Regions from separate parts of the Streptomyces sp. NBC_00846 genome, predicted to be linked through region 2. Evidence: riboswitches for the same ligand, from Rfam matches in the RefSeq annotation. Region 2 holds a riboswitch; the other holds the start of a gene.
What was found. A riboswitch is a leader RNA that binds a small molecule or an ion and turns the genes downstream of it on or off. The one in region 2 is predicted to bind cyclic di-AMP.

Region 1 (7,393 bases), 1.0 Mb from region 2:
GCCGGGTAGTAGCCACTGCGCTCGATCGCCGCGCGCAGCCCCTGGGTCGTCGTACCGGTCTTAGCCATGAGGACCATCCTACGGGGGGCGGATGACTGCCGGGAACGATGTCCGGCAGGGCGACCGGGGCTCGCGCGCAGGAGGGACCGGTGCTTTCGAGCTCGTCCGACGGCCAGGGACGAATCGGTGCCGTCCGGTCGGTGGCCGGTCAGTAGTTGGGGAGGCGGCGGGGGCCGAGGTCGGTGCGGGCCGGGGGCGGCGAGAGCCGGACGCTCGCGCCGAGAACGGTCAGCCCCTGCGGGGCGACCACGACCGGTTCCAGGGCGATGGAGACCACCTCGGGGTGGTCGTCGACCAGCCGGGACACCCGCAGCAGCAGCTCTTCGAGCGCCGCGGTGTCCACGGGCGCCGCGCCCCGCCAGCCGAACAGCACCGGGGCCGCCCGGATGGACCGGATCAGCTCCGCGGCGTCGCGATCGGTGGCCGGAACGAGGCGGTGGGCGGTGTCACCGAGGAGTTCGGAGGGCGCGCCCGCGAGCCCGAAGGAGAGGACGGCGCCCGCCGCCGGGTCGATCGTGGCCCGCACGACGGTGTCGACGCCGCGCGGCGCCATGGCCTGGACGACCGGCCGGAGTTCGGCGGGCTTGCCGAGCAGATCGGTCAGTTCGCCGTAGGCCCGGCGCAGCGCGCTCTCGTTGGCGAGGTCCAGCCGCACACCGCCGAGATCGGCGCGGTGGCGCAGATGGGGTGCGGTGGTCTTGAGCGCCACGGGGTAGCCGAGCCGTGCCGCCGCGGCGACGGCGGCTTCGGGGTCGGGGGCCGCAAGCGTCGGTCGTACGGTGATGCCGTAGCGGCCCAGGAGCTCGCGCGCCTCGTCGTGCGCGAGCGGCCTGCCCCTCGGGTCGGGGTCCGGGCCGAGCAGGGTGTCGATCAGGTCGGCGGTGCCCTGTTCGTCGATGGTGTCGTCGAGGAACTCTGGCACCTTGCCGGGCGCGGCGGCCTGTCGTCGCCACTGCGCGTACCGGACCGCTTCGGCCAGGGCGCGCACGGCCCGCTCGGCGGCGGGGTAGGCGGGGATCCGGCCGGTACGGGGGCGGGAGCCGGGGGCGGGTTCGGCGCGGTCCTTGCTGTCCGTGCCCGTGGTTGCGGTGACCGCGCCGCTGCCGGGGGTGGAAGCGGTGTGCGCCGGCGCGGGGCCGGGCACTGAGGAGGTGTGCGCCGGTGCGGAGCCGGTCGCGGTGGCGGCGGCTCCGGCGCGCGGGGACGTCGCGGCCGCGGAGGGCTGCTTCGAAGGGCGCGGCTGCGCGACCGTGCTGGTGGCCGCGGCGAGAGCCTCGGCCAGGCCGCCGATCTCCACGTGCACGACGGCCACCGGCTTGGCTGGACCGGCGGTCGCGGCCGCGTGCAGGGCGGTCGCCAGTACCTCTCCGTCGCCCGGTTCCGCCTCTCCGTCCTCGCCCACCCACGGGATCGCCGTCACGATCACGGAGTCGCAGCCGTCATCGGCGAGGGCCTCGGCCAGGGCGTCCCGGAAGTCCTGCGGGGTCGCGGCGGTGGTGAGGTCGAGGGGCCGGCGCGGGCGGAGCCCCTCGGCCAGGCAGGCGTCGTACGTGAGCAGACCGAGCGACTCGGAGTTGCCGAGGATCGCGACCCGCGGGCCCGCGGGGAGCGGTTGGTCGGCGAGGAGGAGGCCCGCGTCGACCATCTCCGTCACCGTGTCGACGCGGATCACGCCCGCCTGCCGCATGAGCGCCGAGACCGTCGCGTCCGGGATCCGGCTGACCGGCACCGCATGGCCGGGCGGCGTGGAGCCGCTGTGCCGGGCGCCCTTCACGACGACCACGGGCTTCACGGCCGCGGTGCGCCGGGCGAGGCGGGTGAACTTGCGGGGGTTGCCGAGCGATTCGAGGTACAGCAGGGCGACATCCGTGTCCGGGTCCTCGTACCAGTACTGCAGGAAGTCATTGCCCGAGATGTCTGCGCGGTTGCCCGCGGAGATGAAGGTGGAGAGGCCGGCGCCGCGCCGGTAGAGCCCGGAGAGCAGTGCGATGCCGATCGCTCCGGACTGGGTGAAGAGGCCGATGCGTCCGGGAGCGGGCGGCTCGGGGGCGAGGGAGGCGTTCAGCCGGACGGCCTCGGAGTTGTTGATGACGCCGAAGGCGTTCGGTCCGATGATCCGCATTCCGTACGAGCGGGCCTGGCGGACAAGTTCACGCTGCCGCTCCCTGCCCTCGGCACCCCATTCGGCATATCCGGCGGAGAGGACGACCAGCCCCTGGACACCGTGCTCGCCGCAGTCGGCGACGGCCTCGGGAACGCGGTCGGCGGGGACGGCGACGACCGCGAGGTCGACCGGTTCGTCGATCTCGCCGATCGAACGGTGGGCGGGGACCCCGTCGATCGTGCCCAGGTCGACGGCGAAGGAGCGGTTCACGGCGTACGTACGACCGGTGAAACCGGCCCCGAGGACATTGCGCAGAACCGTGCGGCCGACCCCTCCGGGAGTGCGGCCGGCGCCGATGACGGCGACGGAACCGGGCGCGAGCAGCCGTTGCACGGAACGCGCCTCGGCCCGCTGCTCACGCGCGCGCTGGACGGCGAGGGACTCGGCGGTGGGTTCGAGGTCCAGGGTGAGGTGGACGGAGCCCTCTTCGAAGCTGCGCTGCTGGGTGTATCCGGCATCCCGGAACACCTTGATCATCTTGGTGTTGGCGGGCAGCACCTCGGCCGCGAAACGGCGGATGCCGCGCTCGCGGGCGACGGCGGCGATGTGTTCGAGGAGCGTCGAGGCCACCCCCCGGCCCTGGTGCGCGTCCTGGACGAGGAAGGCGACCTCGGCCTCGTCGGCGGGCGCGGAGGCGGGCCTGCCCCGCTCGTCGATCCGGTCGTAGCGGACGGTCGCGATGAACTCGCCGCCGACCGTGACCGCGAGCCCCACCCGGTCGACGTAGTCGTGATGGGTGAAGCGGTGCACGTCCCGGTCGGACAGACGGGGGTACGGAGCGAAGAAGCGGTAGTACTTCGACTCGTCGGAGACCTGCTCGTAAAAGCTGACCAGCCGTTCGGCGTCGTCCGTGGTGATGGGCCGGATCCGCGCGGTTCCGCCGTCGCGGAGGACCACGTCCGCTTCCCAGTGGTCGGGGTACGCGTGCTGCGGACTCTGCTGCGACGAGGGCTGCATGGGCAAAGACTACGGCTCCGTCAGCGGTCGCGTAGGTCCCGGGGCCGGGGCAGTCTGAGGGGGCCGAACGGCGGTAGAGCACGGGCTGCGGGCCGGCCGCGGGTCGGCCGCGGGTCGGCCTGGAGCATCGCGCACCGCGTGAGAGGCTGGTCTAGACAACCGTTGATTCCTGAAGGGCAGAACCATGGCTGAGCGCCGCGTCAACGTCGGATGGGCCGAGGGCCTGCACGCCCGCCCCGCTTCCATCTTCGTCCGTGCCGCCACGGCCTCCGGCGTCCCCGTGACGATCGCCAAGGCGGATGGCAACCCGGTGAACGCCGCCTCGATGCTCGCGGTGCTCGGTCTCGGCGCGCACGGCGGCGAGGAGATCGTGCTCGCATCCGAGGCCGACGATTCGGAAGCCGCCCTGGACCGTCTGGCGAAGCTGGTCGCCGAGGGGCTCGATGAGCTACCGGAGACCGTCTGACCCGTTTCCTACGAAAGAGCCGCGACCGCTTGACCGGGTCCGCGGCTCTTTCGCTTTCTCGGGCGAAACTTCGTGAAAATGAAGAGCGAAGATAATTCGGACAGCCCGAAGGAAGCCGCACGGAATGACAACTCTTTGTATACGGCGTAATTACTAATGCCGGATGCCCGTGGTGTTTACGGGATGTTACGAAGGCCTTACCCGGCCGGTGCGTGAGGCCGGGGGCCGGCGGTCCGGCCGGTGCGCGGGACCGTGGGCCGGCGGTCCGGCCGGTCGACGCGGCGCAGCCGGTGCGCGGCCGCGGCCCGTTCGGCGTGCTGGGCGGTCAGCGCCCTGGCCCGTTCCGCGTCACCGCGCGCCACCGCGTCCACGACGGCTCCGTGCTCGGCCCAGGAATCCGCCGGGCAGGCCGGCTGCTCGACCGCGTACATCCAGGCGATCTTGTGCCGGAGCTGGGTGAGCAGCGCGATCAGGCCGGGACTGCCGGAGGCCTGCACCAACGTCTCGTGGAACCAGCCGCCCAACGGGCACAGATCCTCCCCCTCGCCCCGCCTGGCCCGCTCCTGGCCGAGCCGGACCAGACCGCGCAGCACCTTGAGATGCGCCTCGGTGCGGCGCTGCGCGGCGCGCGCGGCGGCCAGCGGCTCCAGCAGCATCCGGACCTCCAGCAGGTCGGCGGCCTCCTGTCGGGTGGGCTCGGCCACGCAGGCGCCCGCGTGCCGCCGGGTGGCCACGAAACCCTCGGACTCCAGGGTGCGCAGCGCTTCCCGTACCGGGACGCGGGAGACCCCGTATCGACGCGCCAGCAACTCCTCTGTGAGCCGGCCACCGCGTTCGAAGAAACCGGAGACGATGTCGTCACGGATTGCCGTGCATACCGAATGCGCGGGAATGCGCATGTCCGAACCTCCGCCTTAATCCCCGCGAAACGCGGCCGACCGACGCCTGTTCTGCGACCCTATTGCAGTGCGGCCGAATTCCGATGCCGGGTGGAAAATCATGAATATCTCTTGGCCACGGAGCGACTCGGCGGGCAGGTACCGCAGACGGGCACCACGGGCAGACACGGAGGCCGGGCACGGCGAAATTCGGGCACAGCGGAGGCCGGGCACAGCGAAGGCCCCGGTGTGTGCCGGGGCCTTCGAAGAGGTGCTGCAGGTGGGACGGGCGGCTTCGGTCAGACGTTGACGCCGTGGGCGCGCAGGTAGGCGACGGGGTCCATGTCGGAGCCGTACGACGGCGTCGTCCGGGCCTCGAAGTGGAGGTGCGGGCCCGTGGAGTTTCCGGTCGAGCCGGAGAGGCCGATCCGCTGGCCCGCGCCGACGCTCTGGCCGACGGAGACGCCGATCGAGGAGAGGTGGCCGTACTGCGTGTACGTGCCGTCCGACATCCGGAGCACGATGTTGTTGCCGTACGCGCCGCCCCAGCCGGCCTCGACGACCGTACCGGCACCGACGGCGACGACGGAACTGCCGGACGCGGCGTGGAAGTCGATGCCCGAGTGGCTGCCGGACGACCAGAGCGAGCCACTGGACTTGTAGCCGGTGGTGACGTACGAAGCTGCGACCGGGAGCCGGAAGGCGCCCAGGCGGGTGCGCTCGGCGGACCGGGCGGCACGCACCTTCTCCGCGCGCGCCTCGGCCGCGCGCTTCGCTTCGGCCTCGGCCTCCGCCTTCTTCTTGGCTTCGGCCCGCTTCTTGGCCTCGGCCTTCCGCTGGGCCTCCGCCTTCTCCTTCGCCGCGGCATCGGCCTGGTGCTGCTGTGCGGCGGCCTGGGCCTCTATCTGGTCGGCGAGGGCGCTGTCGATGCCAATGACCTGGTTCAGGCCGGTCTCGCCGACGGAGGTGACCCCGGTGTCCGCTGCGAGGGCCGGAGAGGCCGCGCCGCCGATGACGCCGGTGGTGGCCAGGGCCGCGACGCCGGCGATCTTCGCGCTCCTGCGCGTCAGTCGACTCGGGGCACGATGCTTCCCAGTGGCACGGGTGAACGCCATGAAGTGGCTGGTCCTTTCCTTCCTTCTCGCCTACCGGGTTAGCTGACGGGTTCGGAGCAGGAAGGTCTCCTACGGATTACTCGGCCTCGGTGAGGCTCAGGCATCCGATTCACCCCAGGGACTTCGTGGGTCCCCGGCTCCCCAGGCTCGCGCCTGACGGGGACTCGGCGATGACTGTCCGGTACGTCGCGGATGCGGCATACGAGTGACGGACAGCCCGGCCGACGCTAAGCGGGGTCACTTTCATTCACCAAACGGACAGGTCGTTTTGTAGCGCATCCCACAAGACAGACAGACAACCTCTCCACCAGAACGGGCAAAAAGGAAGACCCCGGCGAGATCTCGCTCACAGGGGTCTTCCTCTTGTCCCGGTATGTGGACATGCGACGGGTTGGTGGACCGGGCGACCAGTGGGCTGTCACAGGTGACCCGTCACAAGCGAACTGTCGCGGCCTGGCGGGCCGGCCGGACCGTCAGGCCGCCTCCCGCGTCCGCGACAGGTACGCCCGTCAGCCGGTGACCACCGACACCTCTCCGATGTCCAGTGCCCGGACCGGCTCCTCGATCTGCGCCGCGTCACCGACAAGGACCGTGACCAGCCGGTCGCCCGGGAAGGCGTTGACCACCGCCGCGGTCGCCTCGACCGTGCCGGTCTCCGCAAGCCGGGCGTACAGGTGTGCCTGGTAGTCGTCCGGGAGGTGCTGCTCGACCTGGTCGGCGAGGGTGCCGGCGACGGAGGCCGCCGTCTCGAACTTCAGCGGTGCGACACCGACGAGGTTCTGCACGGCCGTCTCGCGCTCCTCGTCGGTCAGCCCCTCGGCGGCCAGGGTCCGCAGGACCGTCCACAGGTCCTTCAGGGCCGGTCCGGTGGACTCCGTGTCGACGGATCCGCTGATGGCGAGCATCGCGGCACCCGTCGCCCCCGAGGCGGAATCCGGGGCCGACGAGCGCAGCACCTGGGCGAAGGCCCGCACGCCGTACGTGTAGCCCTTCTCCTCGCGCAGCACCCGGTCCAGCCGGGACGTGAGCGTGCCGCCCAGGCAGTACGTGCCGAGCACCTGGGCCGGCCATACGCTGTCGTGCCGGTCGGGGCCGATCCGGCCGATCAGCAGCTGCGTCTGCACCGCGCCCGGACGGTCCACGATCACCACCCGACCGCTGTCGTCCGCGGTGATCGGCGGGGCGGGGCGGGGCTCGGCGGTGTCGCCCGCCCAGTCGCCGAGGGTGTCGGCGAGCAGGGCGTCCAGGTCGATGCCGGTGAGGTCACCGACGACCACGGCGGTTGCCGTGGACGGCCTGACGTGGGCGTCGAAGAAGGCACGCACGGCCGACGAGTCGATCCGCTCCACCGTCTCCTCGGTGCCCTGGCGTGGGCGCGACATGCGCGCCGTGGCCGGGAAGAGCTCCTTGGAGAGCTGCTTGGCGGCGCGGCGGGCCGGGTTGGCCTGCTCGTGCGGGATCTCGTCGAGCCGGTTGCGTACCAGCCGCTCGACCTCGCTGTCGGCGAAGGCGGGCGCCCGCAGCGCCTCGGCGACCAGCGCGAGCGCCTTGGCCAGCCGGGAGGCCGGGACCTCCAGGGAGACCCGGATGCCGGGGTGGTCGGCGTGCGCGTCGAGGGTGGCGCCGCAGCGCTCCAGCTCGGCGGCGAACTCCTCGGCCGTGTGCTTGTCGGTGCCCTCGGAGAGCGCCCGCGCCATGATCGTGGCCACGCCGTCGAGTCCCTCGGGCTCGGCGTCCAACGGGGCGTCCAGGA
Region 2 (7,393 bases):
TGCGCGAGTTGTGGGCGGCCGAGCGCAAGGACGCGCTCTCCCTCTATCTCCACATACCGTTCTGCGAGGTCCGCTGCGGCTTCTGCAATCTCTTCACCCGGATCGGCGCTCCCGACGAGCTGACGACCCGCTATCTCGACGCGCTGGACCGGCAGGCCACCGCCGTCCGCGACGCGCTGGGCGACGCGGAGCCGGTGAGGTTCGCCGCGGCGGCGTTCGGCGGAGGCACTCCCACGTTCCTGACCGCGGCGGAGCTGGAACGGCTCTGCGACATCGCGGAGAAGCGGATGGGCGCCGATCTGCGGGCCGTTGCGCTGTCGGTCGAGACGTCGCCGTCGACCGCGACGGCCGACCGGCTGGCCGTCCTCGCCGACCGCGGTACGACCAGGATCAGCATCGGGGTGCAGAGTTTCGTCGAGGCCGAGGCGCGTGCGGCGGTGCGACCGCAGCGGCGCGCCGACGTGGAGGCGGCCCTGGACCGGATACGCGATGCCCGCATCCCGGTCCTCAACATCGACCTGATCTACGGCATCGACGGGCAGACCGAGGAGAGCTGGCGCGCCTCGCTGGACGCGGCGCTCGGCTGGCGGCCGGAGGAGCTGTACCTCTACCCGCTGTACGTCCGCCCGTTGACCGGTCTCGGCCGGCTCGGCGCCGACGGCGAGGCCGCGGCGGACGCCGCCTGGGACGAGCAGCGGCTGCGGCTGTACCGCGCGGGCCGCGACCATCTCCTCGCCCACGGCTACGAGCAGGTTTCCATGCGGATGTTCCGCCGCGCTGACGCCCCGCGGACGGACGGCCCGGACGACTACGCCTGCCAGACCGACGGCATGATCGGCCTGGGCTGCGGCGCCCGCTCGTACACGACGAAGCTGCACTACTCCTTCGACTACGCGGTGGAGATGCGGGAGGTTCGGGCCATCATCGACGGCTACACCGCCACCGAGGACTTCTCGCGCGCCCAGGTCGGGCGGTACGTGGACGGCGACGAGGCGCGCCGGCGCCACCTCCTGCAGTCCGTCCTCCAGGCCGAGGGGCTGCGACAGGCCGACTACCGGGAGCGCTTCGGTACCTCCCCGGCCGATGACTTCCCCGTCGAACTGGCCCGGTTCGAGGCGCGCGGCTGGCTCGACGCGACGGCCGGGGCGTCCGGACTGCTGCGGCTCTCCCCCGAGGGCCTGGCCCACTCCGACGCGATCGGCCCGGAACTCTTCTCCCCCGGTGTGCGGGCCGCGATGGCCGCGTACGAACTGAAGTGAGCGCGCTCATGGACCTGACCATCCTCTACCGCGGCCCGCTCGCTTCCTGCGACTACGACTGCCCGTACTGCCCGTTCGCGAAGCGGCGCGACAGCCGGGAGCAGTTGCGTGCCGACCGCGCCGCGCTGGAGCGGTTCACCGCGTGGGCCGCGGCACAGACCGGTGACCGGATCTCGGTCCTGTTCACGCCCTGGGGCGAGGGTCTGGTCCGCTCCTGGTACCGGCGCGCGCTGGTCGAGCTGGCGCGACTGCCGCACATCGGCCGGGTCGCGATCCAGACCAACCTCAGCGGCCGAACGGGCTGGCTGGCGGAGGCGGGTGAGGCCGGCCGCGAGAAGATCGCGCTGTGGTGCACGTACCACCCGGGGCAGACGCCGTACGAGCGGTTCCTCGCCAAGTGCGGAGAGCTCACCGCGCTCGGCATTCGCCACAGCGTCGGTGTCGTCGGGCTCGACGACCATCTCGAAGAGGCCCGGCGGCTGCGGGCAGCACTGTCCGACGAGGTCTATCTCTGGGTGAACGCCGCGGAGGGGCACACCTACACGGACGAGGAGGCGGACCGCTGGACGGCCCTGGACCCACTCTTCCCGTACAGCCGGCATCCGCACCGCTCGGCCGGACTGCCGTGCCGGACGGGCGAGTCGGTCGTCTCGGTGGACGGTGACGGCACGGTGCGGCGCTGCCATTTCGTCCCGGCGGAGCTCGGCAACCTCTACGACGGCAGTTACCGGCGCTCGCTGGGCCCGCGCGCCTGCCCGCTGGCCGTCTGCGACTGCCACATCGGCTATGTGCATCTGGAGACGCTGCCGCTGTACGACGTCTTCGCGGGCGGCGTGCTGGAGCGGATACCGGCGCCGCCGCTGTCGTCGCTCGCCGGACAAGCCGGATCCGCTGCACAAGCCGCTTCCGCCGAACGGCCCCGATCCGCCGGACGGGCCTGACACTAGGGCCCGTCCGGCGGCGAGGACGCAACGGTCGCGGCTCCGGTCGTGGGCCACCGGACAGGCCCTGGCGGGGCGGCAGGGCTAGTGCCGCGACCGGGGCACTGGAGCGGCAGCAGGTCGGGCCGCTTGGCCTCGACATGGTCGCCGGAGGACTCACCACGCAGCCGTCGGCCGATCCACGGCACCAGGTACTCGCGCGCCCAGTGGATGTCGTCGCGCCGTACTTCGAGCGTGCCGCGCTGTGCCTGTGGGGGCCATTCCTGGTCGGGGTCGGCCGGCACATCGAGGCCGAGGACCTGGGCGGCGCGCAACGCGACCCTGGTGTGTCCCTCGGGCGACAGATGGAGCCGGTCGTCGTCCCAGGCGCGCCTGTCCTGGACGGACCGCAGCGACCACAGGTCGAGGACCGGACAGTCGTAGCGGTCGGCGATGGACCGCACATGGGCGGTGTAGGTGGCGATCTTGCCGCGCAGATGGCGCAGCACGGGAACGCCACGGGTGTCGAAGCCGGTGGTGACCATCACGGCGCCGACCGATTCGGTCAGCTCGGCGACCGCGCGCTCGAAGCGCTCGGCCACGTCGTCGGGGTCGGTGCCGGGCCTGATGATGTCGTTGCCGCCCGCGCAGAAGCTCACCAGGTCGGGTGCGAGCTCCTTGGCGCGCGGCACCTGCTCCTCGACGATCTGGTCGAGGAGGCGTCCGCGTACGGCGAGATTGGCGTACCTGAAATTCCCGTGCGCGGAGCCGTCCGTGTTCGATTCCGCACCGGGGTCCGGGAGCTGGTCCGCCAGAAGTACCGCGAACCGGTCCGCCCAGCCGACGAAGGTCCCGTCCGGACCGGGGTCGCCCACTCCCTCGGTGAAGCTGTCGCCGATCGCTGCGTACGACCCGATGACGCCGTGTCGGTTGATGACGCCACGTTGATTTTTTCTCGAATCGTCTGCCACAAACGCTTATCCTGCATTGCCGAATGTGACCTACGCGACCGTAATAAGGGGTTGACGGGTGGTGAGATAGACCACCCGGTCAGGTTTTGGTAAGGGAGGAATAAGCAGTAGGGGCGGTGCGCCGCCGCGCACCGCCCCTACTGTGTGACTCAGGTCACACCGTGTTGCTCAACTGCCCGTTCGCTCGGCTCAGACGTAGACGCCGTGCGAAGCCAGGAAGGCGATCGGGTCGATGTCCGAGCCGTACGCCGGGCCCGTGCGGACCTCGAAGTGCAGGTGCGGTCCGGTGGCGTTGCCGGTGGCGCCGGAGAGACCGATCTGCTGACCAGTGCTCACGAACTGACCCGCCGAGACGGAGATCGAGGACAGGTGGCCGTACTGCGAGTAGCGGCCGTCGGCGTGCTTGATGACGACCTGGTTGCCGTACGCGCCACCCCAGCCGGCGGCGACGACGGTGCCGGAGGTGATGGACTTCACGCTGGTGCCGGTGAAGACGGGGAAGTCGATCCCGGTGTGGCTGCCGCTGGACCAGTTGGAGCCGGAGGCGCGGTAGCCGGTGGTGTGGTTGCCGGGGACCGGATGAGCGTAGCCGGAGCTATTGCTCTGAGCGGCCGGGGCGGAGGTCTTGGACTCCGCCACGGTCGACACCTTGGCCGGGGCGGACTTGGCCGGGGCGGACTTCTTCGCGATCGAGGGAATCTCGGGGGCCTTCGACGGGAGGGCCGCGCCCGTACCGGCGCCGGCGGGCGCGGAGTCACCCGAGGCCTTGCCGCCGAGGGTCAGCTTCACGCCCGGGAGGATCAGGCTGGGGTCGTCGCCGACGACCTCGCGGTTGTCCTGGTACAGCTTCTGCCAGCCACCCTCGATCTTGTGCTCGGCGGCGATCTTCGACAGCCAGTCGCCGGAGACGACGGAGTACGTCGTGGTGGCGGCCTGCTTCTGCGCGACCGGCTTGGCCGGAGCGGCGTGCGTGGTGGCGGCGGAGACCGACTGCGGGGCGGCGGCCGGGGCCGCGTTGGCACCGGTGGCGCCGAGCAGCGGCAGCGCGATGACGGCGCCACCGGCGCCTGCGGCGGCGACGCCACGGGCGATGGTGCGGGTCTTCGTACGACGGTTCTTACCCGATATGGGCATGAAGTGCTTCCTCTCCGGCGCCTACGAGGTGAGCTGTCGGGTTCGGGCTGGAGATGCCCGGCCGCGCTGAGCGCGACTTCACCCCGAGCCGGCCGGATTTCTCCGATCGGCGGCCTACCTGGTTCCCCCGCTCCTGCCACACGATGAGTGGATGCGAATTCCGGGCGGCGGCAGGATTAGGCGGTCCGTCCGGATTGACGGCGACCGTAAGCGAGTCGGGACGGCGAGAACAAGCCACGGGTTCCGTACCGGAATCCCCGCCAGGAATTCAGTACGGAATTCCCGTCACACTCCGTGGATTAAGGATCTTGGCTTTCCGCGCCGCGCACGGAATGCCCGACCGCCCCGCCGGTACGCACCGTCACGGATATGATCCCGCTCACGAACGGGCGACCATCTGCCTTACATAAGGGGCAAGTTATTCCAAATCGCACCATTCCGGACTTGTCACGCTCATCGTTCGCGTCGGAGCCTCAGCACCCCTGCGTCGAGGTCCCCCCGAAGCCCGGTGTGCAGCCCCTGATGAAGCAGTACCGAACCGTGGTGCACCGCCCCCGTATCCAGGCAGGCGTACGTCGCCGCGGGGTCGAGTCCGCGCAGCCGCAGGGCCGGGGGCCGCTCCCCGTACCGCTGCGCCTCCAGCCACATCAGGACCACGGCCTCGTCCCCGTGGACGTACTGGACCGCGCTGAGCCCGCCGCGCGGGGCGCGCAGCCGGTACAGCGAGCCCTGCTGCACCACCGGCCGGATCTCCTTGTAGAGATCCACCCAGGTCCGCGCCTCGGCCAGTTCCTCCTCGCTCCACTCGGTGAGGTCACCACCGACCCCGAGCACACCGGCCATCGCGCTCACGAATCGGAAGCGCAGTGAGCTGACCCTGCCGTTGAGCTGGACGTTGGGGCTGTCGGTGACCCAGGCGGCCATCACCCGGGCCGGATGGATCTGGCCGAAGCCCTCCTGGATGGCGAGGCGGTCGAGCGGGTCGGTGGTGTCCGAGGTCCACACCTGATCCGTACGGGACAGAATCCCCAGATCGATCCGGCCGCCGCCGCCCGAGCAGGACTCGAAGGCGACCGAGGGGTGCGCGGCCCGGAGCCGGTCGATCAGCGCGTACAGGGCGTCGACATGCTCGGTCCAGAGCTTCTGCGGATACTCCTCGCCCGGCCAGCCCGCGTCGGTGAAGGAGCGGTTGAAGTCCCATTTCACATAGTCGATGCGCGCACTGGAGAGCAGTGCGTCCAGCTGTTCCCAGAGATATTCCCGCACATCGGCGCGGGCCAGATTGAGCACCAGTTGATTACGGAACTCGGTCCGTGTCCGCCCGGGGAAGTGCTGTACCCAGTCGGGGTGCGCACGATAGAGATCACTGTCGGCATTGACCATTTCCGGCTCGACCCAGATACCGAATTGCATGCCGAGACCGTGCACTTCGTCGGCGAGCGGCCCCAGCCCGCCGGGAAAGCGGTCCGGATTCGGCGTCCAGTCACCGAGCCCCGCCCGGTCGCTGGTGCGTTGCCCGAACCACGCGTCGTCCACGACGAACAGCTCGACGCCCATCGCGGCGGCGCGCCCGGCGAGGGCGCGCTGCTGCTCCTGCGCGATGTCGAAGCCCGTCGCCTCCCAGGAGTTGTAGAGCACCGGCCGCAGACTCCCCGCGTCCGGAATCACCTGGGCCAGCTGCCAGGCGTGCCAGGCCCGGCTCGCCCCGCCGAACCCCTCCGCGCTCCACAGACCGGCGAAGACGGGTGTGACGTACGACTCTCCCGGTGCGAGCAGCAGCAGCCCCGAGTCGTCGTGCCCGGCACCGCCGGTGATCTGCACGAGCCCGTCGGGCAGCCGCTGCACGGAGATCCGCCACGACCCGGACCAGCCGAGCGCACAGCCGTACACCTCGCCGCTCTCCTCGGTCGCCGCGCCGTCGGCGTCGAGAGCGACCCACGGCAGGGACTGGTGCCCGGTGTGACCACGCCTGCTGGAGATGACGCTCTCGCCGTACATCAGCTCCGCCCGGGCGAGCTGCGACTCCGCCGCCCAGCGGCCGTGCAGCCGGCTCAGCCGCCAGCCGTCGCGGGCGGGCAGCGCCCAGGCGGCCGCGTCGGCGCGCAGCAGCTCCAGCGGCGCACCGTCCGGCCCGGCGTGGGCGACGGTGGCCCACCGCTCGATGACGTCGGAAGAGTCCCGCATCCGGTAGTGCAGGGTCAGGGCGAGCCGGTGCAGGGAGTCGGTGAAGCCGATCCGGAGTTCGTCCCCGTCCACCGCGGCGTCGGCGAAGGCCCACTCGGTACCACGGACCTCCGGGGTCCGTACCGAGAGCGCCGGGCGGACGAACCGAGGGCCGCCCTCCACCGGGTACTCCTCACGGCCGTCGAGCGGGGACTCGAAGCTCCGGACGGACTGCTCCGGCGCCGCGGCCAGCGCCTGTACCGCGGCAAGGGAGATCCACGGACCCCAGTGCAGATGGACCAGCTCGTCCCGCTCCGTGAGCCGCAGCGCGTAGCAGCTGCCCGCCCCGGTGAGCAGCCAGGTCCGGCCCTTGTCGCAAGTCTCGATCATTGCGGCCCCCGCATTCCAACAGTTCCGCGCATCATCGACCGTTGCCGGCCAGGCGGGCAACGGTCCGGACGAAGAATTCACCGGATGGATTCGCCGCCGGAGCAAGGCGGTTCGCCGGGGTATCGACAAGGAATGACCGAGATGATTGCCTGGGGAACCCATGTCGTGTCGTCGCGGAAGTGGCCCAGTCGGCGACTCGCGTCGACGCCAGACACTCCAGGAGACACTGTGACGCAGCAGTTGCCGCAGATCCCGTCGACGGAACCCGAACTGGCGGGCGTCCGGAACTTCCGCGATGTGGGCGGCCTGCCCACCGTCGACGGCCGGCGGGTGCGGTACGGGCGGCTCTTCCGCAGTGGTCACCTCGCGCACGCCACCGCCGAGGACTCCGCCTTTCTCAGCGGTCTCGGTCTGCACACGGTCTTCGACTTCCGCAATGAGGCCGACCACCGGCTCGACGGCGCGGACATCGAGCTGCCCGGCGTGCGGAATGTCGGCATCCCGCTCTCCGACCCCGCCGAAGGCGCCGAGTTCTGGCGCCTCGTCCGCGACGGCG

Region 1: linked by a shared signal. The riboswitch ahead of OG936_RS27010 (M23 family metallopeptidase) and the one ahead of OG936_RS31735 (peptidoglycan DD-metalloendopeptidase family protein) in region 2 are both predicted to bind cyclic di-AMP.

The regions. Positions count from the first base shown of each region.
Region 1 covers NZ_CP108846.1:5,871,021-5,878,413, reverse strand. The annotation lists gene OG936_RS27030 (DUF5998 family protein) at 1-68, opposite strand, end outside; gene OG936_RS27025 (GNAT family N-acetyltransferase) at 209-3,181, opposite strand; gene OG936_RS27020 (HPr family phosphocarrier protein) at 3,366-3,647, shown strand; gene OG936_RS27015 (GntR family transcriptional regulator) at 3,845-4,546, opposite strand; gene OG936_RS27010 (M23 family metallopeptidase) at 4,825-5,640, opposite strand; cyclic di-AMP (ydaO/yuaA leader) riboswitch at 5,653-5,820, opposite strand; gene OG936_RS27005 (M16 family metallopeptidase) at 6,150-7,393, opposite strand, start outside.
Region 2 covers NZ_CP108846.1:6,917,205-6,924,597, reverse strand. The annotation lists gene OG936_RS31750 (STM4012 family radical SAM protein) at 1-1,259, shown strand, start outside; gene OG936_RS31745 (STM4011 family radical SAM protein) at 1,268-2,200, shown strand; partial or broken gene OG936_RS31740 (SGNH/GDSL hydrolase family protein) at 2,308-3,150, opposite strand; gene OG936_RS31735 (peptidoglycan DD-metalloendopeptidase family protein) at 3,340-4,284, opposite strand; cyclic di-AMP (ydaO/yuaA leader) riboswitch at 4,290-4,444, opposite strand; gene OG936_RS31730 (alpha-galactosidase) at 4,738-6,837, opposite strand; gene OG936_RS31725 (tyrosine-protein phosphatase) at 7,066-7,393, shown strand, end outside.